DNA from 4 places in the Caulobacter sp. SSI4214 genome. Region 3 is predicted to be linked to each of the others. Evidence: predicted binding sites of a transcription regulator. Region 3 holds the regulator's gene; each other region holds the start of a gene.
The links. The regulator LexA, encoded in region 3, represses DNA repair genes until DNA is damaged. The targets are predictions, from matches to a motif close to ATGTTCNCNANNTGTTCT.

Region 1 (7,806 bases), on a different contig from region 3:
CAGTTATTGCAGTTAAGCCCCGCAACCCTTATATTGGCTGGTCAGGAGACACGATCATGGCCAGCCAAGTGGTTCAGTTCGCCGGTCTGTCCGACCGCGACCGCAAGACTGTGACGCCTCTGCCAACCTTGGCAGAGGGCGATCACGTGGAGCTGCATGTGCGCCGTCGCGATGGACGGGAGCAGACCCTGTCCCTTCCGCCGGCCGCCATCAGCGCCGTCGAGACGCTGCTGTCTCGCCTGCTGAACGGCGAGAGGGTCGCTGTGCTCACGGAAGATCAAGAGCTGAGCCCGACCGACGCATCGGTGATCCTGGGCATCTCGCGTCCGCTCGTCGTCCATCGGATGGACATCGGCGATCTGCCGTTCCGCTACGTCGGAAAGCACCGCCGGGCATCGCTGAAGGACGTGCTGGCTTTGAAGGAGACGCTGGACGCTCGCCAGAAGGCGATGGACGCACTGGCCGAGGACACAGAGGATCTTGTCGTCAATCATGGCCTCTAGACCGCCCATCGCGGTCTACGACGCCTGCGTCCTCTATCCCTTCCATCTGCGCAATGTGCTGATCCAGTGCGCCTTCGATGGCTTGGTCGCCGCGCGCTGGACCGACGACATTCACGCGGAATGGATACGCAATCTGGCCGCCAATTCTCCCAGCACACCGGTCGCGCGCTTCGAGACCACCCGCGACATGATAAAAGCCGTCCTGCCTGACGCCAATGTCGCCAACCATCGGAGCCTGATTCCGAGCCTTTCCTTGCCCGATCCGGACGACCGGCATGTGCTTGCGGCGGCGATCGCTGGCGGTGCCGAGACGATCGTCACTTGGAACCTGAAGGATTTCCCCGCTTCGCAGATCGCCCCTCACGGAATCGCCGCTGTGTCGCCCGACGCCTTCCTTTCGGCCCTGCACCGAGCCTATCCGAAAGCCCTTCTCAATAGTATCGCGCGGGCGCGCGAAAACCTCAGACGCACGACGCCATCCGTTGCGGAATTCATAGGCATTCTCGAACGGCAGGGGCTGGCCGAGTTCGCTCCTGTCCTGCGGCGCCGCAAATCGCACCTGGCCTGATCCCCCGCAGGGCTCGGAAGTTCCGCTTCGAGTTATCGCCGCACCGGCAAGGCCGCAGAATCATTCTTGACTCTGTGACCTGAAAATTAGAACAAATAGCGAACATGCCTACACCGCCTTCGGAGGTCAAGAACGCACTTGCGACCCGAGCCCGCCATAGAGTCCCTGCGCGCGCAGATCGAGAAGATCGAAGGCCGGAGCCGGCGCGCCAAATCGGTCCTTCCTTTCGGAATCACCGAGGTGGATTCGCGACTCCCGGGCGGCGGCCTTGCCCTCGGCGCGCTGCATGAAATAGCCGGCGGCGGCAACGGAGCGGTCGACGGAGCCGCAGCGGCTTCCTTCAGCGCGGGCCTCGCCGCCCGCACCAAAGGCAAAATCCTCTGGTGCATCACGCGCGCTGACCTATTCGCGCCCGCCATTGCCCAGGCAGGCCTCGCGAGCGACCGCGTGATCTACCTCGAAGCCGGCGACGACAAGACCGTCCTCGCCTGCATGGAAGAAGGATTGCGCCACGGCGGCCTCGGGGCCGTCATCGGCGAGGTCGCCCGCCTTTCGATGACAGCATCAAGACGCCTGCAACTGGCGGCCGAAGGCGCCGGCTCGCTCGGGATCGCTTTGCGGCGCTGGCGGCGACAGACAGAGGCGACGGATTTCGGCCAACCGACCTCTGCGATGACGCGCTGGCGCGTCTCCGTAATGCCCTCAACGCCGCTACCCGTTCCCGGCGTGGGCCGCGCACGCTGGCTGGTTGAACTCATCCGCGCCCGAGCGGGCGAAAGTGCAGATTTCGAGTTGGAGGCGTGCGATGACACGGGTCGTCTCGCTCTTCCTGCCGAACTGGTCCACAGACCGGCTTCGGCGGAAGGCTGGCGACGCGGCGCCTCCGGCTGAGGCGCCGCTCGTCCTGATTGGCCGCGACGGGAACAGGCGGGTGGTGCTGGCGGCGGATGCTGCGGCCCAGGCCGCCGGACTGCGCGCCGGCATGCCCGTCACTAAGGCACAGGTCCTGGTGCCGGCTCTTATCGTGCAGGATGCCCAGCCAGTAGCCGACGACGAGGCCCTTGAACGCCTCGCGGTGTGGCTCCTCCGCTATGCGCCTATCGTGGCTCCAGACCCGCCTGACGGCCTCATCATCGACTCGACAGGCGCTGATCACCTCCACGGCGGCGAAGCCGTCATGCTGGAGGGCCTGATCGGGCGCCTCGCCATGTCCGGGATCACCGCGAGAGGCGCGATCGCCGACACCTGGGGAGCAGCCCATGCGCTGGCCCGGTTCGTGGCGCAGCCTGCCGTCATCGCGCCGGAGGGTCACGGCCCGTCCGTCTTGGAGCGGTTACCGCTTGAGGCGTTGCGCATTCCAGCCGCGACCACTGCGGCGTTGCGCACACTCGGCTTTAGAACGGTCGGCGATCTTCTGGCGCAGCCGCGCGCGCCGCTCACCTTGCGCTTCGGCCCGGAACTCGGCCGACGCTTGGACCAGGCCTTGGGCACTGCGGCCGAACTCATCGAGCCGGTCCGGCCTGCCGATCTCATCGAGGTGCGCCGCGCCTTCGCTGAACCGATCGGCGCGGCCGAGACCATCGCCCGCTACATCGGCAAGCTCGTCAGCCAGCTTTGCGAGCGACTGGAGGAAGGCGGCCTAGGCGCACGCAGGCTCGATCTCATCTGCCACCGCGTCGACAGCCGGGCCCAGGCCGTGCGGGTCGGCATGGCCACACCGGTCCGCGACGCGAAGCGGCTGACGCGCCTCCTGTGCGACAAGATCGAGACCATCTCGCCCGGCTTCGGCATCGAGGTGATGACCCTCGCCGCGAGCGTCGCCGAGCCGCTTGTGCGCAGACAGATCGTCAGTTCTTTGGTTGAGGAGAGCGCCCCCGACGTCTCCGATCTCATTGACACCCTGATGAACCGCGTTGGCGAACGTGCCCTCTATCGGCTTGCCCCGGTCGCCAGCGACGTTCCGGAGCGGTCTGTCTGTCGTATCCCGGCGATGGCGGCCGAGACGGGAGTGGGCTGGCCCGGCCATTGGCCGAGGCCCTCGCGCCTACTGCCGACGCCCGAGCCGGTCGAGACCGTCGCGTTGCTCCCTGATCATCCGCCGGTCTCGTTCACCTGGCACGGAATTCGCCGCCGCCTTCGACGCGGCGACGGCCCGGAGCGCGTGTTCGGCGAATGGTGGAAGCGTGACGCCGAGCTGGCCGCCGTCCGCGACTACTTCCGGGTTGAGGACGACGCCGGCGAACGCTACTGGCTGTTCCGCGCCGGCGACGGCGAGGACACCGCCACAGGCTCGCACCGCTGGTTCATCCACGGAGTCTTCGGATGAGCGAGCCCCGCTACGCCGAGCTTCAGGTCACCTCGCATTTCAGCTTTCTGCGGGGGGCGTCGTCCTGTGAGGAGCTGTTCGCCCAGGCCGCGTTCGCCGGGATCGAAGCGCTGGCCGTGGTGGACCGGAATTCGCTCGCCGGCATCGTCCGGGCCCACGAGGCGGCGAAGACCACAGGCGTCCGCCTGATTGTCGGCTGCCGCCTCGACCTCGCCGACGGTATGTCAGTGCTGGTCTATCCGACCGACCGACCTGCCTATTCCCGTCTCTGCCGCCTACTGTCGCTCGGCAAGCGGCGCGGCGGAAAGGCTAAGTGCGTCCTCGAATGGGCTGATCTCGTCGCCTACGGCGAAGGCCTGATCGCCATCCTCGTGCCGGACCTTGCCGACGATGAATGCGGATTTCGGCTGCGCCGCCTGCGCGATGCGTTCGGCGACCAGGCCTACATCGCTCTGACATTGCGTCGCCGGCCGAACGACCAGCTCCGCCTGCACGAACTCTCGAACCTCGCCGCCCAAATCCGGGTCGCGACCGTGGTGACGAACGACGTCCTCTTCCACGAGCCCGCCCGTCGCATCCTTCAGGACGTCGTCACCTGCATCCGGCACAACCTCACGATCGATACGATCGGCGATCGTCGCGAACGCCATGCCGACCGCTACATCAAGCCGCCCGAGGAAATGCACCGTCTCTTCGGCCGCTACCCCGAGGCGCTTGCCCGAGGCTTGCAGATCGCCGACCGCTGCCGCTTCAGCCTCGATGAGCTGGCCTACCAATATCCCGAGGAGCGCGATGATCCCGCTCTTACGCCGCAGGAGACGCTGGCGAAGCTCACCTGGGAGGGCGCAGCCGAGCGTTACCCGGAGGGCGTGCCCGGCAGTGTGACTGCCGCGCTTCAGCATGAGCTGCGGCTCATCGAGAAGCTCGACTACGCGCCGTACTTCCTGACCGTGAACTCGATCGTCCGCTTCGCCCGTTCGAAGGACATCCTCTGCCAAGGGCGCGGGTCGGCCGCCAACTCTGCGGTGTGCTACGTCCTCGGCATCACGTCGATCGACCCGGGCCGCAACGATCTGCTGTTCGAGCGCTTCGTCAGCGAGGAGCGGCGCGAGCCGCCCGACATTGATGTGGATTTCGAGCATGAGCGGCGCGAGATCGTCATGCAGTGGGTGTTCGACACCTACGGCCGTGACCACGCCGCGCTCTGCTCGACCGTCATCCGCTATCGCACCAAGGGCGCGCTGCGGGATGTCGGCAAGGCGCTAGGCCTGCCTGAAGACCTGATCGGCACATTGTCGTCTCAAGTATGGGCCTGGTCGGAGGAAGGCGTCGAACCAAAGCAGGTCGAGGAACTGAACCTCAATCTCGCCGACCGCCGCCTTCGCCTGACGCTCGACCTCGCCCGGCAGCTCATGGGCGCGCCGCGGCATCTCAGCCAGCATCCCGGCGGGTTCGTGCTGACCCACGACAGGCTCGACGACCTCGTGCCGATCGAGCCAGCCGCAATGGTCGATCGGCAGGTGATCGAGTGGGACAAGGACGACATCGATGCGCTGAAGTTCATGAAGGTCGACGTCCTGGCGCTTGGGATGTTGACCTGCATGAAGAAGGGTCTGGACCTTCTGGCCGAGCATAAGGGGATCAATCTCGACCTCGCCTCCATCCCGGCCGAGGACCCGCGCACCTACGCGATGATCCGCAAGGCGGACACGCTCGGGACTTTCCAGATCGAGAGCCGGGCGCAGATGTCGATGCTGCCGCGGCTGAAGCCGCGCACCTATTACGACCTCGTCGTGCAGGTCGCGATCGTCAGGCCGGGTCCGATCCAGGGCGACATGGTGCACCCCTATCTTCGTCGCCGGGAGGGACTGGAGGCCGTCCACTACCCGAAGCCCGAGCTGGAAAAGGTGCTGGGCAAGACGCTCGGCGTGCCGCTCTTTCAAGAACAGGCGATGCGCGTCGCCATCGAATGCGCCGGCTTCACCCCCGGTGAGGCCGACATGCTCCGCAAGTCGATGGCCACCTTCAAGTTCACGGGCGGTGTTTCGCACTTCCGCGACAAGCTGATCGCCGGCATGGTTGCCAACGGCTACGAGGCCGCTTTCGCCGAGCAGACCTTCAAGCAGCTTGAAGGCTTCGGCTCCTACGGATTTCCAGAAAGCCACGCAGCCTCCTTTGCGCTGATCGCCTACGCCTCGGCCTGGCTCAAATGTTGGCATCCCGAAGTGTTCTGCGCCGCGCTGCTGAATAGTCAGCCCATGGGCTTCTACGCGCCTGCGCAGATCGTGCGTGACGCGCGTGATCATGGCGTCGAAATCCGTCCGGTCTGCGCCAACGCATCCCGATGGGACTGCACGCTCGAGCCCCCCGGCAGCGAAGAGCGGTTCGCCATTCGCCTGGGCTTGCGCATGGTCAAAGGCCTCGCCAATGCCCACGCCGCGGCGATCGTCACGGCCAGGGCGGATCAGCCCTTCGGCTCGGTAGACGATCTATGGCGCCGTGCCGGCATCCCCGTCGCGGCGCTCACGCTGATCGCCGAAGCGGACGGATTTCGACCGCCCTTCGGCCTGGCACGCCGCGAGGCGCTATGGGCGATCAAGGCTCTGCGCGATGAACCGCTCCCGCTCTTCGCCGCCGCGTCGGCCCGAGAGATGGAGATCGTGCCGGAGGTCACCGAGCCGGCCGTCATCCTGCGCCCCATGACGGCGGGCGGTGAAGTCGTAGAGGACTACCGACATGTCAGCCTGTCGCTGCGGGACCATCCGGTCTCGTTCCTGCGCCGGGAGCTGTGCCGTCGCCGCATGGTCACTTGCCAAGAGGCGATGGACGCCAAAGACGGCCGATGGCTAGAGGCAGCCGGCATCGTGTTAGTGAGACAGCGGCCTGGTAGCGCCAAGGGCGTCATGTTCATCACGCTCGAAGACGAGAGCGGAATCGCCAACCTCGTGGTCTGGCCCAAGGTCTTCGAGCAGAACCGCCGCACCATCCTGTCGGCCGGCATGATCGCCGTGCGCGGGCGCGTTCAGCGCGAAGGCGAAGTGGTTCATCTCGTTGCGCAGCGTCTGACAGATCTTTCCGTCGAGCTGGCAAGCGTCGGCGAGCGCGACACGGCCTTTCCACTACCACATGGGCGCGGCGACGAATTCCATCACGGCTCGGCAAGCCCAGACCCGCGCGGCCTACCGCCAAAGGGACTTCGGACCCGCGATATTTATATCCCCGACCTTCACATCGACACTATCAAAGTCAAAACGCGCGATTTCCGCTAGGGTGCGCCGAGCCACTGCGCTCAAGCGCTGCGCACTCTTCGGACACGACTGGTCGAACCCTCCATCGGACTTTGGGCGAAGATCGGCGTCGCACCTTCACGGCCGCTCGCATGGCGACGTAGCAAGGCTGACGTCGTGTCGCGGTCTGCCGCACGGGCAAACGCAAAGCCTTGCCCGACTTTGCAGCCCATCGACCAAAGCTGGCTCGCCTGAACTTCTGTTTCGATCCCCTCGGCCACGATCTCAATGCCGAGCTGCCGCGCGATATCGATGAGCCCCTCGACGATCACCATGCTTGGATCGTCCGGCCATAAACGACCAATGAAAGCCTGATCGATCTTGATGATGTCTACCGGGACGTTCAGCAGATGCGTCAGCGACGCATGTCCGGTTCCAAAGTCATCGAGCGCGACGCGGACGCCGGCGGCACGCAATGCCTCTATCTCCCGTGCTACGACGCGATCACTTCGGCCGATACATGCGTCCTCGCTCACTTCGACGATCAAACCACCGAGCGGGACGCCAGCGCGACCGAAGGCATCTTCGAGTTTTTGAGCCAGGCTGCCCGTATAGAAATCGGCGGTCGAAACATTGAGGCCGACCTGCTGGACGAGTAGACCCCGATCCCGCCAGAAGGCGATGTCCCGCGCAACCGTCACCGCAACACGTTGCGTAAGCTCCGCAGCGATATGGGCGTCGCTGGTCGCTTCCCGAAAAGCTAGGGCACTGACGAGTTCACCCGTCACGGTGCGCATGCGGCAGAGCGCCTCGAGCCCGACGATCTCGCCCGTATCGAGACCGACGATCGGTTGGTAATGCGTTTCCATGCGATCATCGGCGAGCGCATCGGCCACATCGCGTATCGCGTCCCGGCGCCGCGTGATCCGCGTGCCGATTCCCGGCCAGTAGCGTACGAAGCCGCCGCGCCCGGTCTCCTTGGCGTGATAGAGCGCGAAATCCGCGGCCTCGTTGACCGCCATGGCACTCCGTTCGGAGACACCCAGAACGGCGCCGCCGATCGTCGCACGAGGCGCCACGGCATGCCCCTCGCAATCGGCGCTGCGCTCCAATTCTATCAGCACGCGTTCCGCCGCCGCATTCAGATCGGCGAGCGAGCCGGGGTTCTGAATGATGACGGCG
Region 2 (7,806 bases), on a different contig from region 3:
GACTATGTCTACAAGACCGTCGATCGTCGCACGGGCGAGACGCTCCAGCAGTTCCCGCGCGAGGAGATCCTCAAGCTCCGGGAGGCCGCGCGCTACGAGTCCGGGCACGTCTATAACGGCAAGGCCTGACCGACAGGTCGTTGGAGGCTTTAATATTGGAGTCCTGACCCGCGGCCCCGTGTCGCAGGCTTCAAGGATTATGGTTTATAAGCGTTAACCATAATCTTACTTTCTGACCCCAGTCTCGACGGCGAGGAGATCGCGCGTCGAATCGCGCGCGATCGCAACCACGGCAAAAGCCAGTTGGAGGCCGCGCATGTCGCTGAGCGTCAATACGAACCAGCCCGCGCTGATCGCGCTGCAAAATCTCAATAAAACCAACGACGACATGCAGATGACGCAGACCCATATCAATACGGGTCAGTCCATCTCCACGCCGAAGGACAACGCGGCCGTCTGGTCCATCGCTCAGAGCCAACGCGCCGACCAGAGCGCTCTAGGTTCGGTCAAGATGAGCCTTGATCGGGCCACCTCGATCGCCGACGTGGCCCTCGCCGCCGGCCAGTCGGTCACCGACCTGCTGAGCCAGATGCGCGAGAAGGTGATTTCCGCCAAGGACACCTCGCTGTCGACCTCGTCGCGCCAGTCGCTGAACGCCGACTTCCAAGGCTTGCTGGCCAATCTGAGCAAGGTCGTGTCGACGGCCTCGTTCGACGGCTCCAACCTGCTGGACGGCAGCCAGACCGCCAACATGACCTTCCTAGCCGACGCGGACGCGGCTCAGGCGATCACCCTGTCTCTGCAGAACCTGTCGGTCGGCGGCCCGATCAACACGCTGACGACCACCGACGATATCCTGACCCCGGCCAACGCGGCGGGCGTGCTGACCCGCCTGGACGCCACGATGAGTTCGGTCACCCAGGCGCTGGGTAATCTCGGCACGCAGGCCAAGCAGATCGACGCCCACAACACCTTCGTGAGCAAGTTGAGCGACGTCCTGGAGACGGGCGTCGGCAACCTGGTCGACGCCGATCTCGCCAAGGAAAGCGCTCGCCTTCAGGCCCTTCAGGTCAAGCAGCAGCTGGGCGCCCAAGCCTTGTCGATCGCCAACAACGCGCCGCAAATCATCCTCTCGCTCTTCAAGGGCGGCTGACATCGCCGTGACGCGCCTAGGTCTGTCACGTTCGCCGGGCTAAACTGCCCGACGGGTAAACGGGGATTCGGCGACGAGCATGATCGAGTTGCGCGACTTGCGGGACGAGGACGAGGCCGTCCTCTTTCAGTGGCGTTCCGAACCCGAGGTCGACCGCTGGATGTCCGACGCCGACCTTCCCAGCCATGCCGCCCACGCCGCGTGGTTCGAGGCGCTGCGGAATGATCCCGACATGCGCGGCTGGATGATCACGCGCGCTGGCGCGTCCATGGGTCTGCTGACCCTGACGGGCCTGAGCAGCCATCACCGTCGCGCCAGCTGGAACTGGTTCCTGGGTTCGGCCGAGGCGCGGGGCCGGGGCGTCGGCCGCGCCGCCCAGGTGCTGGGTCTGGACAGGGCTTTCGGCGAACTCGGCCTGCACAAGGTGTTCGCCGAGGTGATGGCCGACAACGACGCGGCCCTAAAGGCCCAGGCCGCGGCGGGCTTCCGCCGCGAAGGCTATCTGCGGGGGCACGTTCTCAAGGGCGGGCGCCCTCGCGACGTGGTTCTGCTGGGCATCCTGGCGTCGGAATGGGCCGACCTGCGCGAGGCCGCTCGCCGAGGGCTGTCCGACGCTAATCTGATTGCCGCTTAGGCTCCCGTTAACGAGTCCTAAGTGATCGCCGGGCGAATGTAGCCGTGGGATACTCCGCGTCTCGTCCGGACAGGGCCGTGATCAGCTTCGATACCAGCGCTTTGCTCAGCTACTATCAGGCCAAGGCGGGCCTGACGGGCGCTGGCGCGTCTGGATCCTCCACGCCCACGGCGACGGGGAAGCCGAAGGCCGTGGTGCCGACGGCGCCTTGGCTGGCGGCGAAGACACCCCCGACCAGCGATCTGGTTCGCCAGGCCTTGAGCGGTCACAAGTTCGTCGACGAAGCCGCCAACACGTCCAGCCTCAAGGGCGCCAGTCCGGACTACGCCAAGCTGTTCGCCACCTATCAGGCGCTGAACACCATGTCGGCCCTGGTCACCCAGGCTGGCGCCAAGGGCGAGACGGCGGGGCAGATCGACGGGCTGCAGAAGGCCCTGACCAGAGGACTCGGCGAGGTCGGCGCCTATGTGCAAGGGCTGTCCCTGGATCAGCTGCGGCTGAGCACCGGGTCGGTGATGACGTCGGACAAGGCCAGCGTCGGCGTGCCCAAGGCCACCTACACCTATCAGACCGATACGCTGTACACCGGCCAGGTGGACGATGAGGTCCCACGTTTCAAGGGCGCGGTGACGTTCAACGTCGCGGTCAAGAGCTTCGGCGTGACGACGAATGTGGCGATGGACCTATCCGAGATGGGGTCCACGCCGCGCACGATGGGCAATGTCGTCGCCTACATGAACAACAGGCTGAAGGACGCCGGTTTCCGGACCTCGTTCTCGGTCCAGCGCCAAGCGACCCAGGGTCAGACCATGCAGGTCAACGGCAAGACCGTGACCCTGCCGTCCACCGGCGACGACTTCTCGCTGCGGATCAATGGCGACTCCACCGAACAGCTGACCTTCAGCGCGCCCTCGGCGGCTCCGGCGGTCTATGTCACGACCCAATCGGGCGATCCGGATCCAGACAAGAACCCGCTGACCAAAGACGGGGTCATCGAGAACACCCTGTCCAAGTACAGCGCCGCCGGCGCTGGCGGGGGCGCGGGGGCGGGCGCACCGGGCGGCAAGGTCTTCACCGAGACCCTGCAGGGCACGATTTCGACGGTCCACAAGTCGGTGACCGGCGCTGACGGCTCGGTCTATATGCTGGCCGACGTAGCCACGCCGGTGAACGGCCAGACCGACATCAATGGCCAGGTGATCAAGGGGAGCAGCGACACCGCGCTCCTGAAATACGACAGCGCCGGCCATCTGCTTTACGCCCGCACCCTAGGCGCGACCGACAACGCCAGCGGCCTGTCCCTGGCCGTGGCGGACGACGGAAGCGTGGCCGTGGCGGGCTCGGTGACCGGTCGCCTGGACGGCGCGGTCAACGGCCCCATCAACAGCAGCGACGCCGGCACGACCAGCGATAGCTTCGTCACGCGTTACGATTCCAGCGGCAACGAACAATGGACTGTGCGCCGGGGCAGCCTGGATGACGACGCGGCCACGGCGGTGGCGTTCGGCTCCGACGGCGTGCTCTATGTGGGCGGTCGCACCAAGGCCGGCCTGCCGGGCGCGACCAGCACCGACCCCAGCGGCGGCTGGGACGCCTATCTCACCGCCTACGCCAACGACGCCAACGGCCAGCCCAAGTCGCTGTTCACCCAGCAGTTCGGCACCACCGAGAACGACTCCGTCTCCGACATCGTCGTCAACGGCTCGCAGGTCATCGTCGGCTCCAAGGAGAACGGCGAGGCCAAGCTACGCAGCTTCGACGTTTCGCCCAACGTGGTGACCGAGAACGTCAATCAGCTTGACCAGTACGGCGCCATGCAGAACGTGGCGGTGACCTATACCAAGTCGGCGACCCTGACGGCCGGCGCGACGCGCGACCTGGGCTCCCTCAAGGGCGGCGACCTTGTCGGCCTGAAGATCGACAATGGCCAGCTCTATGTCGGCGGCTATACGGCCAACAATCTGATGTCGATCGGCGGCGCGACGACCGCGCCGCAAGGCGGGACGGACGCCTTCGTCGGCCGCATGGCGCTGGATCTTGGGGACACCAGCGCGGACGCGCTGACCTATTACGGCGGGACCGGCAATGACACGGTGACCGGTTTCGACGTCTCCAACGGCACGGCCTGGCTGGTCGGCTCGGCCGGCGCGAACCTCGACGGCCAGTCGACGGTCGGCACCAAGGACGGCTACGTCGCCCAGATCAATGTCGGGACGGGCGCGGTCGACTGGAGCCAGCGGCTGACGGGCAAGGACGGCATCGCTACCCCGACCTCCGTCGCGGTCGACAAGTCCGGCGCCTCGGCCCTCGACGCCCTGGGCTTGCCGACGGGGACGATGGATTACAGCCAGTCGGACCGGATCACCTCGGCGACGACGGCCCGGGCCGGGGACACCTTCCAGATCCGGACGCGAGAGCGCGGACCGCTGACGACGATCACCATCGACGCCAAGGACACGCTGGAAACGCTGGCCGACAAGATCAAGCAGGCCACCGGCTATCGCGCCAAGGTCGACATCTCGACCAGCGGCTCCAGCAACGTGCTGAAGATCAGCCCGGCCTCGAACAGCTCGACCATCGAGATCGTGGCGGGGAAGGGCGGCACGGACGTCCTGAAGTCGCTGGGGCTGGCCGGCGGCGTGGTGCGCGCCACCAAGACCGATAGCAATGGCAAGACCGTCTCCGCGGACGGCGGCGGGCCCGCCTATGGCCTGCAATTGACGCCCGAGCTGGACCTGACCACCGACGCGGGCCGCAAGAACGCCACCCTGGTGATCACCCGGGCCATGTCGCAGATCCGCACGGCCTATCGCGACGTTTCGAACACGGCCCTGGGGCTGGACAGCAGCGGCAACTCGCCGACGTCGGGCAAGACCGGCGGCACGGTGCCGGCCTATCTGACCAACCAGATCGCCAACTACCAAGCCGCCCTGGATCGTCTGACCGGCGGCGGCTGAACCAGCGACCCGAGCCGGCTTAGCGGACGCTCGCGCTTGAAAGCGTCATCGACGCGTCGTAGCCAGTGGACATGGATTTTCTCAAAGATCGACGCATCATCCTTGGCGGCGGCGCCGGTCTGGCCTTGTTGGCCGGCCTGGGCATCGCCGTGGCGCTCATGGCGGGTCACGACAAGAAGCCGACCGAGGAGCCGCCGGCCTCGCGCGGCGGCCTGATCGTCGAGACCGGGCGCGCCGACGACACCAAGCTGGACCCGGCCCGGCCGTTGCGCTGCTTCGTGGGCGGCAATTTCGTGGGCGAGATCACGCTGGCCCAATGCGCCAAGAAGAACGGCGTGGCGACCGGCGGTCTCGACGTCGGCGTGGATGAAACCGGGGCTCTGGCCGCCGCCGACCAGGCCGGCACCCTCCTGACGCCGCTTCCGCCGCCGCCCGCCGCGACTCCGTCCGTTCCGGCGACTCCCACGCAGCCCGCCGGCGCGCCCGTCGCGCCGACCAGCGCTTCGGCCAACGCGCCCCTGGGGGGCTGCTGGCGCTACTCCGGCGCGGAGTGGCGACGGCTGCCGGGCGACATCACCTTGAACGCCTGCGCCCAGCAGCTCTTCAACGGTCGCTGCGAGAAGCCCGGCGGCGCCACCTACGGCCGCTGGGGCGAGCAGACGCTGCGCCTGGTGCCCGGCCGCGTCGAGATCTCGTCCGACAACCGCAGCTTCCATGCCGCGTTCGAACAATCGACCAACTGCACTATCCCCAACGCCGGATAGGTTTATAAGTGTAATCCATGAAAAAGACCGTCCTCGCCGCCATCGTCCTCGCCGCCTCGGGTCTCGCCCTGGCCGGCTGCCAAAAAGAGACCAAGGCGCCGTTCGAGACCGGCGTCTGCTTCCAGGTGGCGGCGAACAAGGACAAGTCGCTTCGCTTCAACCCGGTGGCCCACAACGTGCCGCAGCTCGAGGAATGCGCCGCGACCCTCGAAGGGATGCGCATCCGCTTCGTGCGCCTGGGGCAGTCGAACAACAAGAGCATGGTCGGCGCCTATCAGGGCTCCTTCATCTTCATCGAGAAGGAAGGCATCTACGTCGGCCAGACCTTTGAAGGGCCGCGCTACATGTCGCTGGTCCGGACCGGCGATGGACGCCTAGCGGTTCCGGGCGCCATCCGTCGGGTTCCCGCCGAGTAGGCGGGCGCCCGAGAAGGGCGGCCTCATCGTCCGTCCACAGCCGTCTTGCTTGCCCACAAGAACGTTACAAGAACAAAACTTGCTTCCGCCTTAGCGTCTCGTTAACGTCATGCTCGGATTCCGGCGCGAGGGTCGCCGGGCGAGAGCAAGGTCAGTCGATGGCGGGCAGCGTCAACAAGGTCATTCTGGTGGGCAATCTCGGGGCCGATCCCGAGATCCGCAGCCTCGGTTCGGGCGACCGCGTCGCCAATCTTCGCATCGCCACCTCGGAAACCTGGCGCGACCGCAACAGCGGCGAGCGCAAGGAAAGGACCGAATGGCACCGGGTCGTGATCTTCAACGACAACCTGGTGAAGGTCGCCGAGCAGTACCTGCGCAAGGGCTCGACGGTCTATATCGAGGGCGCGATCCAGACCCGCAAATGGACCGACAATTCGGGCGTCGAGAAGTACTCCACCGAGATCGTCCTGCAGAAGTTCCGCGGCGAACTGACCATGCTGGGCGGGCGCGGGGATAGCTCTGGCATGTCGTCGGGCGGCGGCGACGACAGCTATGGCGGCGGTTATTCCGGCGGCGGTGGCGGCTCCAGCTTCGGCGGCGGTCAACGCAGCCAGCCCAGCGGCCCGCGCGAGAGCTTCTCGGCCGATCTGGACGACGAAATCCCGTTCTAGAGACAGTGGACGGCCGGTTGGCGACTAACGAAAGCCGACATCGGCGCTCCACGGGGGCGAGCGGCGGGCGATCCGGAAACGGTCGCCCGCCGCTTTCGTTTTGGCGCGAACCCGCCCCATGCGTCAAATTTCATTGACTCAATGTTATGTATAAATAACATTGAGTCGTAGATAATTGACGTGGAGGATCGCCATGGCGTGGCGTGAGAAGCAGGCGTGGTTGGCCTTGTCGGTGATGGTTGTCGCCTATGGCGTCTATTTCGCCCTAGTCGCGGGGGAGCGGCGATCCATGCTCGCCATGTTGCTCCTGTTTGGTGGCGTGGCGATCGCGCAGGCGGTTGTAATGATCGTCGGAAGCATCGTTCTCGCCGCGCGGGCCGGCAAGGAAGCCCAAGCCCGAGCCGACGAGCGGGACCGCGCGATCGATCGGCGCAGCGCCCGTATCGCCTATTTCGTGTTGCTGATCGGCATGATCATGGTCGGAGTCGTTATGCCGTTCAGCGAACAGGGATGGCGGATCAGTAATGCGGCCCTGCTCGCGTTGGTCGTCGCCGAGGTTGTCAGGTACGGCGTCGTGGTCGTCAGCTATCGGCGAGGCTGGAATGGTTGAGGGTAAGATCACCAACCAGCTCCGAACGCTTCGCTTCCTCGCCGGCGAGATGACACAGGCGGAATTGGGTGAGCGCATCGGCGTGACGCGCCAGACCATTGCCGCGATCGAACAGGGTAAATATTCCCCGTCCCTCGAAGCGGCTTTTCGGATAGCGAGGGTGCTCGGAAAGTCTCTCGAAGAAGTCTTCCAATGGACCGAATAGGGCTTTCCAAAAGCCGTCGGCGTTTTTCGATGGATTGAAGGGGGCGATATCCTCCTAGGCCACAGACCCATAAGCGGGATTCCCAAGACGGCTTGTGGCTGATTCAATTCTCCTAGGACAGGAGGTTTGAATGGCGCGGTTTGACCTGACGGATTTCGAGTGGTCGGTGATCGAGCCTTTGTTGCCCAACAAGCCGCGCGGGGTTCCTCGGGTGGATGATCGGCGGGTGCTGAACGGCATCTTCTGGAGACTGCGCACGGGCGCGCCCTGGGCGGACATCCCCGAGCGCTATGGCCCGCACACGACGTGCGTGAACCGCTTCAACCGCTGGCGCAAGGCCGGGGTCTGGGACCGACTTCTTGAAGCGGTGTCAAAGGCTTATGATGGCGACATCCA
Region 3 (7,806 bases):
GGGCTGGAGCATCGGGCGAAAAGTGGATGCCGGTTTTTCGCGAAAGCGATGCGAAAACAAAAAACAGAGCGAACCACGCGATTCCTATATCGCGCGGCTTGCTCTAGAACCGCACTCCGAAAGGCGGCGTCATGATCCTCGTCATCGATAACTACGACAGCTTCACCTACAATCTCGTCCACTATCTGAACGAGCTGGGCGCGGAGACCGAGGTCTACCGCAACGACGCCCTGACGGTGCAGGAGGCGCTCGGTCTGAAGCCTGCCGCCGTGCTGCTGTCTCCTGGCCCCAAGGCCCCGGACCAGGCCGGCATCTGCCTGCCTCTGCTGCGCGGCGCGCCCGAGGACCTGCCGATCTTGGGCGTCTGCCTGGGCCATCAGGCCATCGGTCAGGCCTATGGCGGCGAGGTGATCCGCGCCAAGCAGGTCATGCACGGCAAGGTCAGCAAGGTTCGCCACAACGACAAGGGCATCTTCAAGGGCCTGCCCAACCCGTTCACCGCCACGCGCTATCACAGCCTGGCCGTCCGCAAGGAAGACCTGCCGCCCGAGCTGGAAGTCACGGCCTGGACCGACGATGGCGAAATCATGGGCGTCCAGCACAGGACGCGCCCGGTGTTCGGCGTCCAATTCCATCCGGAATCGATCGCCACCGAGGGCGGTCATCAGATGCTGGCCAACTTCATCGACCTGGCGGGCGTGCCGCGCGACGCGGCGATCTGGGTCTAGGAGCGGGTCGCATCATGTCCGACGCTTTCAAGCCGCTGTTGGCCAAGCTGGCCGACGGCCAGACCCTGGGCGACGAAGACGCCGAGGTGTTCTTCGCCGCCTGCCTGCGGGGCGAGCCGACGCCCGCCCAGGTGGCCGCCGCCGTGACCGCCATGCGCCTGCGCGGCGAGACGGTGGGCGAGATCGCCGCCTGCGCCCGCGCCATGCGCCGCGCCGCCGTCCAGCTCGAGCATCCCTACGACGTCATCGACGTCTGCGGCACCGGCGGCGATGGCCTGCACACCCTGAACATCTCCACAGCCGTCGGCTTCGTGGTCGCCGGCGGCGGCCTCAAGGTCGCCAAGCACGGCAACCGAGCCATTACCTCCAAGTCCGGCACGGCCGACGTCCTGACCGCTCTCGGCGTCAATATCGACGCGACGCGCGAGCAACAGCGACGCGCCCTGGACGAGGTCGGCATCTGCTTCCTGTTCGCCCAGGCGCACCACGGCGCGATGAAGCACGTCTCGCCGATCCGCCAACAGCTGGGCTTCCGCACGATCTTCAACCTGCTGGGCCCACTGACCAATCCAGCGGGCGCCAAGCGCCAGGTGGTCGGCGTCTCGGCGCCGCGCTTCGTCGAGCCGATCGCCAAGGCCCTGGGGGCTCTGGGCGCGGAGCGCGCCTGGTCGGTGCATGGCTCCGGCATGGACGAGCTGACCACCACGGGCGAGACCGAGGTCGCCGAATGGCGCGACGGCCGCGTGCATCTGTTCAGAATCACGCCCGAAGCTGTCGGCCTGCCCCGGGCGGCGCTTTCGGATCTCACCGGGGGCGATCCGGCCTTCAACGCCGCCGCCCTGACTCGCCTGTTCGACGGCGAGAAGGGTCCCTATCGCGACATCGTCCTGCTGAACGCCGCCGCCGCGTTCCTGGTCGCCGACAAGGTCGAGACCTTGGCCGAAGGCATCGCATTGGCCGGCGATGTCATCGACAAAGGCCGCGCCCAGGCGGCGCTCGCCGGCCTCGTGGCCGCCACCAACTCCACGGAAGTCCCCGCGTGACCGACATCCTCGCCAAGATCGCCGCCTACAAGCGTGAGGACGTCGCCAGCCGCAAGGCCGCGCGCTCGCAGGCCGACGTCGACGCCGCCGCGAAAATCGCGTCGACGCCGCGCGGCTTCAAGGCGGCGCTGGAGGCTCGTCACGCGCCCGGCAAGCTGTCGCTGATCGCCGAGATCAAGAAGGCCTCACCGTCCAAGGGCCTGATCCGCGAGGATTTCGATCCGCCGGTCCTGGCCAAGGCCTATGAGGCCGGCGGCGCGTCCTGCCTGTCGATCCTGACCGATGGCCCCAGCTTCCAGGGTGCCGACGCCTATCTGGTGGCCGCGCGCGCGGCGACCGCCCTGCCCTGCATCCGCAAGGACTTCCTGGTCGATCCCTGGCAGGTCGCCGAGAGCCGCGCCCTGGGCGCCGACGCGATCTTGGTGATTCTGGCCATGATCGACGACGTCCTGGCCGCCGAGCTGATGTCCGAAGCCAGGCGCTTGGGCATGGACGCCCTGGTCGAGGTTCACGACGAGACCGAGATGGCGCGCGCCGTCGGGCTGGGCGCCGACCTCGTGGGCGTCAACAACCGCGACCTGAAAAGTTTCGTCGTCGATCTGGCGGTAACCGAGCGCCTATCCGTCCTCGCGCCCAAGGACGCCCTCTTAGTCACCGAAAGCGGCATCTTCACCCACGCCGACGTCACGCGCATGGAGGCGACGGGCGCCAAGGCCATGCTGGTCGGCGAAAGTCTGATGCGACATGCTGACGTGACGGCCGCCACGAAAACCCTGATAGGCTGAGTTTGAGCTCAACCTCGGCTCGGCCTGGAAAAGACCGCATGAACTGGCTAGCCCGCGTGGTGAAATGGGCGCTCTCGGCTCACTTCAAGCTTCGGGGCTGGCGTATCGAGGGCGAGCCGCCGACGACCCGCAAGTTCGTCATCGTCGCCGCCCCGCATACCAGCAACTGGGACTTCGTCTATTTCGTCGGCGCGGCCGACGCCTTGGGGCTCGATCTCAGTTTCATCGGCAAGGCCTCGCTGTTCAAACCGCCCTTCGACGCGATGATGCGCGACCTCGGCGGCATTCCGCTGGATCGCGAGCGCTCGAAGGACATGGTCAAGGCGATGATCGAGGAATTCGCCCGGCGCGACCAATTCATGCTGACGATCGCGCCGGAGGGCACGCGCGGCAAGGCGCGTCAGTGGAAGACCGGCTTCTACCACATCGCCGTCGGCGCGGGCGTGCCGATCGTGCTGGGAATGATGGACTATCGGCGGAAGCGGGTCGGTCTGGGTCCGGCGCTCTATCCGACAGGCGATTACGAGGCCGACATGCGCCGCATCGCCGGTTTCTATGAGACCTGCACGCCCAAGTTCCCCGAGTTGGCCACGCGGTTCGAAGAGCTGACCGATTCGGCGGCCGCGCCGCCGCCGAACGCCCCCTGAGCCTTGTTTTTCAGGCCTGAACACAGCGCGAACGGCGTCAACTTGACATTAAGGAAGAACGCCTAGAGAACATCTCCAAGGTTTGCGGTTTGTTCCGCGCTCCAGCCGAGGTCGCCATGCTCACCCGCAAGCAGCACGAACTGCTCATGTTCATCCACGAGCGGATCAAGGAGACCGGCGTGTCCCCTTCGTTCGACGAGATGAAGGAGGCGCTGGATCTGGCGTCCAAGTCCGGAATTCACCGCCTGATCACCGCCCTGGAGGAGCGTGGCTTCATCCGCCGCCTCGCCCACCGCGCTCGGGCCTTGGAGGTGGTGAAGTTGCCGCAGCAAGCCACGACGGCCGCCCCGCCGAAAGGCCGCGGCGCCTTCCGTCCGCAGGTGTTCGAGGGCGGCGGCGCGCCGCCCTCCGCGCCAGCCTCGGCCGCCTCGGGACCGACGAGCGACAGCCGCGATTTGCCGATCCTGGGTCGCATCGCCGCTGGCACGCCGATCGACGCCATCCAGCACGAGCGTGAGCGCCTGCCGGTGCCCGAGACCATGCTCGGCAATGGCGAGCACTACGTCCTTGAGGTCCAAGGGGACTCGATGATCGAGGCCGGCATCCTCGACGGCGACTATGTGATCATCAAGAAGGGCGATACGGCCACGTCCGGCGAGATCGTCGTGGCTCTGGTCGGCGAGGAAGCCACCCTCAAGCGCCTCCGCAAGAAGGGCGGCTCGATCGCCCTGGAGGCGGCCAACCCCAAATACGAAACGCGCATCTTCGGCCCCGACCAGGTCGAGGTGCAGGGCAAGCTGGTCGGCCTGATCCGCCGCTATCACTGATCCCGAGCGGTCGTCCCCGCGTGCGGGGATGACCGGACACCCTGAAGCTGTCGCCCTATCGCCGTGGCGGCAGCCGCCCGGTCTCGGCGAGGCTCCTGGCCGCGCTGTCGAAGCCAGCCCACGCCGCGGCCGCCAAGGCGCCGCCGGTGCTGGCGCGACGCACGCCCAGGGCGCCCAGGCTCTCAAGCGACATGTCCGGTCCCCAAAGCAAGACGTTGACGGGCTTGGGCGCGACAGCCTGGACAATGGCCCGGATCATATCGGCCTCCGCGACCGCCGGCGCATAGAGGCAGTCCGCGCCCGCCTTCGCATAGGCCCTGAGGCGCTCAAGGATCCGGTTCAGGTCTCGATCACCTCGCAGATAGCCTTCCGCCCGCCCCACGAGCATCACGTCCTGTCCGGAGGCGTCGATGGCCGACCGCGCGGCTCGCAAGCGTTCGACCGCCGTCGGCAGATCGTACAGCGCCTCGCCGGACCAATCCTCGATCGAGAGCCCCGCGACGCCGGTCTCGATCGCCAACGCGACGTTTCGCGCAACCCCTTCGGCGGTGTCGGAGAAGCCGTTCTCGAAGTCGGCATTGACCGGTAGACTCGTGGCCGCGCACAGGGTCCGAAGGTGCGCCAGCACCTCGTCGCGGCTCAGCCGGCCGTCGTCCTTGCCCAAGGCCCAGGCCGCGCCCGCGCTGGTCGAGGCCAGGGCCTTGAAGCCCATCTTCTCCAACCGAAGAGCGCTTCCGACGTCCCAGGGATTGGGCAGGGCGAAGCAGCCCTCGGCGTGGAGCGCCCGGAACGCGGCGCGGCGGGCGGTGAAATCGTTAGACATGATGTTCCTTGATACCCCTTCGGACGCGTTAGCCTCGCGCCCCGCCTTAACGGTCGCCCGTGACATCGGCTGTCAGCAGATGGCTCCAGGGGCGATCGCCCCGCAAGGGCTGGGCCCAGGCGATCCTCCAGCCATCCAGATGCCTGTAGAGCTCCGCCGCGCCGCCCTGGGCGAAGTCCTCGCCGGTCAGCAGCACGGTGTCATTGCACAGCGGCGGAATACGCTCGGGCCGCGGGCCACGCACCACGACGACCTCGGCTGCGGCGCACAAGCCCGACAGGGTCTCGGCGTCCGGCGTCTTGCGGCTCCAGGCCAACGCCAGCCGCACCGGCGCGCCCGTCGCGGGGACGCAGACCCGGCGATCGCACCCATAGAGGCTCCAGGTCGTCGGCTCCAAACCGCGGCGCCGCGCCCAAAGCTCGGCGCCGAACCGCTTGGCGTCGGTGCGCAGCAGCACCGCCGCGTCCCCGGTCCGAACGGCCGCCGTCGCGCCGTCGGCGGCGATCCAGGCGTCGGGCGGCTCGGGCCTTGGCCACAGGGCGATCGACAGCGCCATCGGCGCGCCGATCCAACGAAGCCGTCCGCGCCAGAGGCACAGCATCATCAGGCCCAGGAACGCGACCACCAGCACCTGGGGCGGCGCGCTGGCCACGATCCTCTGCGCGCCATGGACGCCCGCGAAGGCGTTGGCCACCGCCACCATCGCGTCGATGCCCCAGCCGGCCACGGCTAGGAACGGCCCGCCCAGGCCAAGGGGCTCAAGCGCCGTTCCGATAGCCAGGAACGGCATGATGACGAACGACGACAGGGGTTCGACCGCCAGATTGGCCGGCAATCCCCAGATGGCCACGCGGTTGAAGTGCTGCATGGCGAACGGGCCGGTGGCCAAGCCCGCCACGAAACTGGCGGCGACGCTGATCGCCAGCCAGGCGAGCCCAGCTTGCGGCCAACGGATCCACCAGGGCGTCGAGATTTCTTTCAGAGGGCGCGGCCAGGCCTCGGCCAGCGCCACCAGGGCGGCGGTGGCGGCGAACGACATCTGGAAGCCCGGCTCGCCGGCGGCTTCGGGTTTCCAGGCCAGGATCAGCAAAGCCGCCACCGCCAGTCCGTGCAGCGTGATCGCGCGGCGGTCGAACAGAATGGCGAGGAAGGCGACGCTGGCGGTAATCGCCGAGCGCTCGGCCGGCGGCGGGGCGCCGGAGATCACCAGATAGGCCAGAACTGACAGCAGGCCGGCGATGGCGGCGATCTTCTTGCCAGGCGCGCGCAGGGCCAGCCAAGGCCAGGCGGCGACCGCCAGGCGCGCCAGGCCGAAGACGAAGCCGCCGACGATGGCCATGTGCAGGCCGCTGATCGACAGGATGTGCGCCAGGCCCGAGGCGCGCATGGCGTCCGTCTGGGCCTGGGTAATCCAGGCTTCGTGACCGGTGACCATGGCCACGCCGATGCCGCCGCTGGAGGGCCCCATCCGCGCGAAAATTCGTTGGGCCAGACGCCAGCGGAAGGCGTTGACAGCCATGGCGATCCGCAGGCGCGCGGGCGGCGCGTCGAGACCCACGTCCCCGATATCGCCGGTCACGAAGCCGACCCCGCCGATCGAATCGAACCAAGCGTCACGCGCGAAATCATAGGAGCCCGGCGCGGCCGGCGGCGGCGGCTGGCCCAGCATGGCCCTCAGATGGACAGCGCTGCCCGGCGCCGGGATCGGGTTTTGGCCAATCGTCACGCGAATCCGACGCGGCGTCCGCTCCGGCGCAAGGCCGGAGATCGCGACTGGGGCGACCACCAGCCGCTGGCCGCCCGCGCCCGGACTGGCGACATCGACCACGAAGCCATCGACCCGGCGCACGATCCGCTCGCCGCTCATCAGCGGCGCGGCCACGCGGTCACTGCGTAATTTAGCGGCCAGGCCGCCGGCCATGAAGAACGCCGCCAAGCTGACAAGGACGATCAGGCGGCGTGGCGCGTTCCAACGACGCGCCAGAGCCCAGGCGGCTGCCAAGGTCGCGGCGGCCGCCGCCAGGGGCCAGAGCAAGGGCTCGGCCGGCGCCTCCAGATAGGCCGCCGCGCCGAGGCCGAACATGGCCGGCGCCCAGAGAAACGCGCGATCCAGGTTGGCCAGGCCTTCCGCCAGGATCAGACGCTTAAGAGCCGCCCAGCCGCCAAGGCGCGGCGACGGCGCCAGATCTCCAGCCAGCACATCAGAGCCTAACACGCGGAAACCTTTGTATTTTTGACGCCGCGGACAAGTTCGAGACTGGACACGAAACCGCTAGGCCCCGCCCGAAATGGCGTGCTAAGACGCGGTGCCGAAGCCGCGCCGCGGCCCGCGAAATCCGACGCCGTCACGGCGCCTAGCCTTGCAGCCTTGAAGTCCATGTCGAACCTCTCCCCCACCGGCGTCGTCACGCGTTTCGCGCCCTCGCCCACCGGCTTTCTGCACATCGGCGGCGCCCGCACCGCGCTGTTCAACTGGTTATATGCACGGCATACGGGAGGAAAGTTTCTTGTTCGCGTCGAGGACACCGACCGCGAGCGCTCGACCGAGGCCGCCGTGGCCGCCATCTTCGAGGGCCTGGATTGGTTGGGCCTGAAATCCGACGAAGAGGTCGTCTTCCAGCACACCCGCGCCCCGCGTCACGTCGAAGCGGTTCACCAGATGCTGACCGCCGGCCGCGCCTATCGCTGCTGGATGACGGTCGAGGAGTTGGAGGTCGCCCGCGAGAAGGCCCGCGCCGAGGGCAAGGCCATCCGCTCGCCCTGGCGCGACGCGCCGGAAGGCGATCTGTCGGCGCCGCACGTCATCCGCTTCAAGGGCCCGCTGGATGGCGAAACCCTGGTGGACGACCTGGTCAAGGGGCCCGTGACCTTCCGCAACATCGAGCTGGACGATCTGGTCCTGCTCCGCGCGGACGGCGCGCCGACCTATAACCTCGCGGTGGTGGTCGATGAC
Region 4 (7,806 bases), on a different contig from region 3:
TGGCGACGCTGCGTCCGGTGAAGGCCTGGCTGGTCGCCTCGCAATATATCAACAAGGCCGAGGAAGGCCGCTTCGAGAGCCTGGGCCGCCACGACTACGACCCCCGGCGGCTCTGACGGTTGGATTTAAAGCCTGCTTATCGGGTTTGGATGGTTCGATCCAAACCAGACGGGCTTCAGGTCAGCAGCGCCTGTCCGCGACGGTTCAGCTCGTCCTTGATCTTGCCGGCCGCCATCCCCAGCAGGCCCGGCAAGGACAGGTCCAGACGCGCGTGATCGTCCAGCACCTGGACGACGCCGGTGATGGTCTGGCCCATGGCCACGGCCGAGAAGTTCAGCACGTCGCCGGCCCAGCTCTGGGTGAAGCGGCTGGCGTCGCCGCCGGGGATCTGTCCGGCCAGCTGCGCCAGACCCTCTTCCAGCCGGCGGCGGGCTTCGGCCGCGCCCAGGCGGTGGGGGATGTTGATGCTGACGGTCTTGGCCATGGTGTCCTCCTGAAGCGCTGTCCCGACGAAACGCGGCCGCGACGGCCGTGGTTCTATACGTCCGAATCTGGCGTATGCGAAGGCCAAGGTCGCCGTATCAGATGAGGACGCCGACATGACCGACTTCGCCATGACCCAGCCTTTCGCCGCGCGACGCCGTTTCACCCGTCCGGGCCGTCCGGGCGGCGTCCTGGGCGCGATCCACTATGCCGGCGTGCTGCTGGTCTGGCTGGCCCTGTTCGTCGTCGACCGACCCCTGGCGCTGAAGGTGATGGCCGAGCGCCGCGCCGACTCGCCGATTCCCCGCCGTTGGGGCTGGTGAGCGCGGAGGGCTGGTCGGAGGCCGCGAACGGCGCCATGCCTGTCCCATGCCGATCGTCGTTTCCGCCCGCCCGGTCTCCCACCCGCTGAAGGCCCCGTTCCGCATCTCGCGCGGGGTCAAGACGACCGCCGACGTGGTCGAGGTGACGGCCTCGGCCGACGGTGTCGTCGGACGGGGCGAGAGCGTGCCCTACGGGCGCTATGGCGAGACCGTCGAGAGCGTGCTGGCCCAACTGGCGCCGGCCTTGGCCAGCGCGGATGTCGAGGCCGCCCGCGACGCCCTGCCCGCCGGCGCGGCCCGCAACGCCCTCGACTTGGCGCTGTGGGACCTGAACGCCCGTCGCACCGGCGTCAGCGTCGCGAGCGCCACGGTCCTGCCGATTCCGCCCGCCTTGGTCACCGCCGTGACCGTCAGCCTGGATACGCCCGAGGCGATGGCGCAGGCCGCTCGCGCCGTCGCCGACGCGCCGCTGATCAAGATCAAGCTGTCGGCCGAGGACCCCGCCGCGCGCCTGCGCGCCGTCGCCGCGGCGGCGCCGGACTCGCGCTTCATCGTCGATCCGAACGAGGGCTGGACCTTCGCGATCCTCAAGGACCTGAAGCCTCTGCTGGCCGACCTGCCGATCGCCCTGGTCGAACAGCCGCTGCCGGCCGACGCCGACCAGGCGCTGGAGGGCTGGGACCCGCCGTTCACGATCTGCGCCGACGAGTCGGTGCATGTCGGCGGCGACCTGGCGGCGCTGCGCGGCCGCTACCAGGCGGTGAACCTGAAGCTCGACAAGACGGGCGGCCTGACCGAGGCGGTGTCGATGCTGCGCGCGGCCAAGGGCCTGGGCTTCCAGCTGATGACCGGCTGCATGGTCGCCTCGTCGCTCGGCGTCGCCCCGGCCCTGCATCTGGCGGGCGCGAGCGACTTCGCGGACCTGGACGGCCCCTGGTGGCTGGCGATCGACCACCCGGGCGGCCTGCGCGTGGCGCGCGGCCGGATCACGCCGCCGCGACCGGGCTTCTGGGGCGACGCGGCGCCAGCCGAGGGGCTTTGGCTGTAGGGCGCCACGTTGCGCTTCTTTTTTCCTCCCCCTTTTGGGGGAGGGGGAATAGGACCGCGCCTACCTTCCCAGCTTCTCGATCAGCGCCATCGCCGCCGCCGGGTTCCGCACCTTCGCGCCGGCGATGAAGTAGGCGAACACGTCGCCGCGTTCGGCCCAGGTCCGGGCCTGCGTCACCACCCCGTCCAGCTCCTCCGAGCTCATGCCCGTGGGCTCGTCGGCCTTGCTCGACATCAGCCTTGCATAGGTGAAGTCGGCGGTCGGCTGGTCGATGCAGGGCCAGGTCGGCTCCTCGTCGTCGACCGCGTAGACGATGGCCGCGCCGTACTTGGCGGCCAGGTCATAGAATTCCTGGCAGGCGAAGGTCGGGCTGCGAACCTCCAGCGCGTGGCGCAACCGCAGGCCCTTCAGGTCCTTCGGCAGTAATTTCAGGAAACCCTCGAAATCCGCCGCATCGAACTTCTTCGTCGCCATGAACTGCCAGTTGATCGGGCCAAGCTTGGGGCCAAGCTCTTCCAGGCCCTGGGACAGGAATTTCTCGAGCGAGTCGTTGTTCTCCGACAGCACCCGGCGGTTGGTGCAGAACCGGCTGGCCTTGACCGAAAACACGAAGTCGTCGGGCGTCTCGTCGCGCCACTTCTGCCAGCTGTTGGGCTTGAAGGTCGAATAGTAGGTGCCGTTGATCTCGATGCTGGTCAGCTTGGACGCGGCGTATTTCAGCTCGTCCTTCTGCTTGAGATCCTCGGGATAGAACGTCCCGCGCCAAGGCTCGAACGTCCAGCCGCCGATGCCGGTTCGGATCTTGCCCATGCGCGGATGTTCCCTTGATGTTCCTGTGGCGCACCGTAGCAAAAGGAGCGCGAACGGCAAGCGCCGAGCAGATGCTCCCCCGCGACGCGGGGGAGCTGTCGCGGAGCGACTGAGGGGGCGGGCGCCGTCTAAGGCCGAGCTAGCCCCCTCCGGCCCTCTGGGCCACCTCCCCCGCGACGCGGGGGAGGAACCTAGCCTCTCTCAGCACTCCACCCGGTTCACCGACAGGCCCACCGCCAGGCCGCCCATCGAGGTCTCCTTGTAGATCTCGTTCATGTCCTCGCCGGTGCGCTTCATCGTGGCGATGACCTTGTCGAGCGACACCGAATGCTGGCCGTCGCCCAGCAGGGCGAGGCGCGCGGCGTCGATGGCCTTGATGGCGCCCATGGCGTTGCGCTCGATGCAGGGGATTTGCACCAGGCCGCCGATCGGGTCGCAGGTGAGGCCCAGATTGTGCTCCATGCCGATCTCGGCGGCGTTCTCGATCTGGGCGTTGGTCCCGCCCAGGGCGGCGGCCAGGCCGGCGGCGGCCATCGAGCAGGCCACGCCGACCTCGCCCTGGCAGCCGACCTCGGCGCCGCTGATCGAGGCGTTCATCTTGTAGAGCGCGCCGATCGCGGCGGCGGTCAGCAAGAAGGTGCGCACCTGCTCGGGCGTGCCCTTGTGGAACCGCACGAAGAACCGCAGCACGGCCGGCACCAGGCCCGCCGCGCCGTTGGTCGGGGCGGTGACGACGCGGCCGCCGGCGGCGTTCTCCTCGTTGACCGCCATGGCCCACAGGTTGACGAAGTCCATGGCCGCCAGCGGGTCGCTCATCTGGCGCTCCATCCGGCCCTGGATCGTCTGGTGGATCTGGCGGGCGCGGCGCTTGACGGTCAGGCCGCCGGGCAGGACGCCGTCCTGGCGCATCCCGCGATCGATGCAGGCCTCCATGGCCGCGAAGATGCGGTCGAGGCCGGCGTTCATCGCCTCCTCGCTCATCCGCGAGCGCTCGTTGGCCGCCATGACGCCGGCGATCGACAGATTCGCCTCGGCGGCGCGGTCCAGCAGGTCGGCGCTGCTTTCGAACGGGAAGGGGACGGCCGGGCCTTCCTCGGGCGGCGCGTTGCGGCCCATCTCGCTCTCGTCGCGGACGAAGCCGCCGCCGACCGAGAAATAGGTGCGCTCGGCCAGGGCCGCGCCGGCCTTGTCGAAGGCGGTGAAGGTCAGGCCGTTGGGATGCTGGGGCAGGCGCTCGTGGCCCAGCCAGACGATGTCCTTGGCCTCGTCGAACGCGATGGCGTGGTCGCCGCCCAGGTTCAGCGATTGCGTGGCCTGGCTCTCCAGCAGGGCCGCTTCGCCGACGTCGGGATCAAGCTCGGCCGGGACGAAGCCCATCAGGCCCAGGATCACCGCCCGGTCGGTGGCGTGGCCCCGGCCCGTCAAGGCCAGCGAGGCGTAGAGCCGGGTCTCGACGCGCGCGACGGCCGCCAGCTTGCCGGCGTCGCGCAGCCGGCCGACGAACATCACCGCCGCCGTCATCGGCCCCATGGTGTGGCTGCTCGACGGGCCGATGCCGAGTTTGAACAGGTCGAAGACGGAGGCGGTCATGCGGTACTCTGGGTGTCTCTCAGGCTTCTGGATCCGACCTCCCCGGCGAAGGCCGGGGTCCAGATCGAACCCGTGAGCGCTTGCCGAGCGGTATGGGCCGAAGGCGCGCTTCCCCAAACCGCTCAGGCTGAATCTGGGCCCCGGTCTTCGCCGGGGAGGTCGGAAGGGAGACTGGCTCCCTCCCGAAAAAGGCCTATTTCCGCTGCGCGGCGGTTTTGTCGCGCAGGGCCTTGAACTCCGAGCCCGCCTGCCATTGCGGCCAGGCGCGGCTGTTGGCCAGGTCGGCGCCGACCTCGTAGGCGAGGCCGATATCGGCGGCTTGGCCGCTCAGGTCCCAGTCGGCTTTCCACTCGTCGGCGGGCTGGTGATAGCGGTTCTCGGTATAGTCTTCCTCGGCCTTCATGCCGGCTTCCTTGCCGCCCTTGACCAGGTCCGCGCCCGAGCCGATCGAGATGGCCGGCACGCCGCGCTTGGCGAACGGGAAGTGGTCCGAGCGATAGAAGTGGCCGGCCTGCGGCATCGGGTCGGGCGTGAAGTAGCGGCCGTGGGCCTTGGCCTTGGCGACCAGCAGATCCTGCAGGTCGACCTTGCCGTCGCCCGACGTGCCGATGTCCTTGGCCGGGCCAGCCGCCGACAGGGCGTCGATATTGATGTCGCCGACCGTGGTGGCCAGCGGGAACAGCGGATTGGCCGAGTAGTATTCCGAGCCCAGCAGGCCCTTTTCCTCGGCGGTGACGGCCAGGAACAGCACCGAGCGCTGGGGCGCGGGCCGGCTCTTGAAGGCGCGGGCCAGTTCCAGAATGGCCGCGACGCCGTCGGCGTTGTCGATGGCGCCGTTATAGATCCTGTCGCCCTTGGCGTCCGGCGCGCCGACGCCAAGGTGGTCCCAGTGGGCGCTGTAGATGATGGTCTCGTTCGGATGCTTGGTCCCGACGATGCGGCCGGCGACATTGTGCGAGACGATCACCTGGTGGCGGACCTTGAAGTCGGCCGAGAAGGTCGCGCCGTTCAGGACCACCGGCTTGAACGCGCGGGTCTGGGCCTGCTTCTTCAGGGCGTCGAAATCGAGGCCGGCCTTCTTGAACAGGTCCACCGCGACGTCGCGCTGGATCCAGGCCTCGAGTTGCGGATGGGTCTTGGCCGGCTCCTTGCGGACGATGTCGAACATCACGTTGGTGTTGGAGTTCTTGACCGTCGCCCAGCCATACGAGGCCGGGGCCGTCTCGTGGACGATCAGCACGCCGGCGGCGCCCTGGCGGGCGGCTTCCTCGTACTTGTAGGTCCAGCGGCCATAATAGGTCATGGCCTTGCCGCCGAAGTCGCCGACCCCGGTCTCGAAGTCCGGATCGTTGATCAGTACGACCAGGATCTTGCCCTTCAGGTCCATGCCCTTGAAGTCGTCCCAGTTCCGCTCGGGGGCCTTGACGCCATAGCCGACGAAGACGATCGGCGCGTCCTTGATCGACACGGCGTCGACATTGGTCATGGCGGCGCGGACCGCGATCTGGTCGCCTTGCTTCCAGGCTTCCTTCTGGCCGCCGACCGTGACGCCGGCGGTCACCGGGCCTTCGATCTCGAACTTGCCCAGCGGCACGTTCTGGGTCCAGACGCGCTTGCCGTCCTTCCCGACGTCGCCGGCGGGCGTCAGGCCGATCGCCTTCATCTGGCCGATGATGTAGCCGACCGCCTTGGTCTCGCCGGCCGTGGCGGGGCCGCGCCCCTCGAAGGCGTCCGAGGACAGGACCTTGATATGGGCCGACAGCCTGGCGGGGTCGATCTTGGGCGCGTCGGCGGCTCCTTGCGCGAAACAGGGACGCGCCAGAACGGGCGCCGCGATCAGGGCGGTGGCGAGCAGAAGGCGTTTCATCTCTGACCCCATGTGGGAGCAAATCTTGTCGTTGGCGCGGACCCTAGAGCGTGACGCCGAAAGTGAGAACCGGTTTCGGCGTGAGTCACGCTCTAAGTATTTGATTTAGAGTCTGGCTAGAGGAGCTGGAGCCTAGATCTCGCCCTTCAGCACGCGCGCGAACAGTTCGGGATCGACATTGCCGCCCGACAGCACGATCGCCGCGGTCTTGCTCTTCAGGTCGATCTTGCCGGCCAGGGCCGCGGCCAGGGCCACGCAGCCGCCGGGCTCGACGACCAGCTTCAGCACCGAGAAGGCGTAGCGCATGGCCTCGGCGACCTCGGGGTCGGTGACGGCGACGCCGCCGGCGAGGTTCTTCTGGTTGATCGGCCAGGTCATCTCGCCGGGAATCGGGGTCAGCAGGGCGTCGCAGAACGAGCGGGCGTCCTTGTCGATGGTCTCGCGCCGGCCGCTTTCCAGAGAACGACGGGTCTCGTCGAACCCGGCGGGCTCGACGCCCCAGATCGCCGTGTCGGGCGAGAGCGCCTTCACCGCCGTCGACGTCCCGGCGATCAGGCCGCCGCCGCCGACACAACAGACGAGGGTGTCGAGCTTGGCGCCGCGCGCGGCCGCCTGCTCGACGATCTCGATCCCCAGCGTGCCCTGGCCCGCGATGATGTGCGGATCGTCGTAGGACGGCACGACGGTGCAGCCGCGCTCGGCGGCGATCTGGTCGGCGATGGCGACGCGGTCCTCGGTAAAGCGGTCGTAGAAGCGGATCTCGGCGCCGAAGCCCCGCGTGGCCTCGACCTTCACGCTCGGGGCGTCGGACGGCATGACGATCAGGGCCGGGATGTCCAGCAGCCGGGCCGCCAGGGCTACGCCCTGGGCGTGGTTGCCCGACGAGAAGGCCACGACCCCGCGCGCCTTCTCCGCGTCGCTCAGCTGGCTGAGCCGATTATAGGCGCCGCGGAACTTGAAGGCGCCGGCCCTTTGCAGGGTCTCGGGCTTGAGGAAGATCCGCCCGCCCAGGCGCGCGTTGAGCGCCGGGTTCTCGATCAGCGGGGTCTCGACGGCCAGGCCTTTCAGGCGGCCGGCGGCGGCTTGGATGTCGGCGAGGGCGATGGTCATGGCGCAGGTCTAGAGCATCGCGCGGAAAAGTGGATGCCGCTTTTCCGAGAAAGCGCGCGGCCATGCGTCGGGAAGGCGATCTCAAACCCATTGCGGGCTCCGCCATTCGGTCCATATAGGTTTGGGCTCTGCTGTTCAGGACGACTCCATGAAGATCGCTATCCGCGCCGTCGCGGCCTCCCTCGCGCTGGGGAGCGGCGCGCTGGCCGCCGCCGCGCCCGCCGCCGCCGGCGAAGCCTTTGTCGGGGTCTACAAGCACGACGTGACCTTCATCGGCAGCGCCATCGGCCTGGGGGCGGCGGGGCGCGAGGACGGCGTCGACGTCCATCTGGGCTATCGCACCAACAAGCTGGAAACCCTGCGCTGGCTGGGCAAGCCGCAGGTCCACGCCATGGTGTCGATCAACAGCAAGAACACTTCGAACTTCGTGGCCGCCGGCCTCGACTGGAAGATCGACCTGGGCAAGCCGGGCGGCTTCTATCTGCGGCCCGGCATGGGCCTGGCCTACACGGACGGCAAGGCCAGCCTGCCGCCGGCCAACGCCCCGGGCCTGAGCCCCGACGAGCAGGCGCGCC

Region 1: the regulator LexA is predicted to act here: its motif matches at 1,160-1,177, upstream of FCU40_RS07015 (ImuA family protein).
Region 2: the regulator LexA is predicted to act here: its motif matches at 5,983-6,000, upstream of ssb (single-stranded DNA-binding protein).
Region 4: the regulator LexA is predicted to act here: its motif matches at 2,671-2,688, upstream of FCU40_RS19810 (DUF72 domain-containing protein).

Annotation. Positions count from the first base shown of each region.
Region 1 is NZ_SZWJ01000016.1:33,773-41,578, forward strand. Features, by position in the region: gene FCU40_RS07005 (DNA-binding protein) at 57-503, shown strand; gene FCU40_RS07010 (PIN domain-containing protein) at 493-1,071, shown strand; gene FCU40_RS07015 (ImuA family protein) at 1,210-1,962, shown strand; gene FCU40_RS07020 (DNA polymerase Y family protein) at 1,877-3,397, shown strand; gene FCU40_RS07025 (error-prone DNA polymerase) at 3,394-6,666, shown strand; gene FCU40_RS07030 (EAL domain-containing protein) at 6,687-7,806, opposite strand, start outside.
Region 2 is NZ_SZWJ01000020.1:16,001-23,806, reverse strand. Features, by position in the region: gene FCU40_RS08360 (flagellar protein FlaG) at 1-129, shown strand, start outside; gene FCU40_RS08355 (flagellin) at 317-1,153, shown strand; gene pseH (UDP-4-amino-4,6-dideoxy-N-acetyl-beta-L-altrosamine N-acetyltransferase) at 1,233-1,787, shown strand; gene FCU40_RS08345 (hypothetical protein) at 1,865-4,744, shown strand; gene FCU40_RS08340 (hypothetical protein) at 4,816-5,508, shown strand; gene FCU40_RS08335 (hypothetical protein) at 5,526-5,924, shown strand; gene ssb (single-stranded DNA-binding protein) at 6,083-6,595, shown strand; gene FCU40_RS08325 (hypothetical protein) at 6,789-7,205, shown strand; gene FCU40_RS08320 (helix-turn-helix transcriptional regulator) at 7,198-7,410, shown strand; one part of gene FCU40_RS08315 (IS5 family transposase) at 7,541-7,806, shown strand, end outside.
Region 3 is NZ_SZWJ01000075.1:3,793-11,598, reverse strand. Features, by position in the region: gene FCU40_RS17680 (aminodeoxychorismate/anthranilate synthase component II) at 132-728, shown strand; gene trpD (anthranilate phosphoribosyltransferase) at 743-1,771, shown strand; gene trpC (indole-3-glycerol phosphate synthase TrpC) at 1,768-2,556, shown strand; gene FCU40_RS17665 (lysophospholipid acyltransferase family protein) at 2,595-3,203, shown strand; gene lexA (transcriptional repressor LexA) at 3,320-4,030, shown strand; gene FCU40_RS17655 (isocitrate lyase/phosphoenolpyruvate mutase family protein) at 4,086-4,853, opposite strand; gene FCU40_RS17650 (ComEC/Rec2 family competence protein) at 4,900-6,936, opposite strand; gene gltX (glutamate--tRNA ligase) at 7,231-7,806, shown strand, end outside.
Region 4 is NZ_SZWJ01000099.1:1,395-9,200, forward strand. Features, by position in the region: gene FCU40_RS19790 (DUF983 domain-containing protein) at 1-116, shown strand, start outside; gene FCU40_RS19795 (polyhydroxyalkanoic acid system family protein) at 176-484, opposite strand; gene didA (DNA damage-induced SOS-independent cell division inhibitor A) at 600-806, shown strand; gene FCU40_RS19805 (dipeptide epimerase) at 853-1,854, shown strand; gene FCU40_RS19810 (DUF72 domain-containing protein) at 1,915-2,664, opposite strand; gene FCU40_RS19815 (L-serine ammonia-lyase) at 2,866-4,254, opposite strand; gene FCU40_RS19820 (M28 family metallopeptidase) at 4,448-6,121, opposite strand; gene FCU40_RS19825 (threonine/serine dehydratase) at 6,254-7,231, opposite strand; gene FCU40_RS19830 (acyloxyacyl hydrolase) at 7,380-7,806, shown strand, end outside.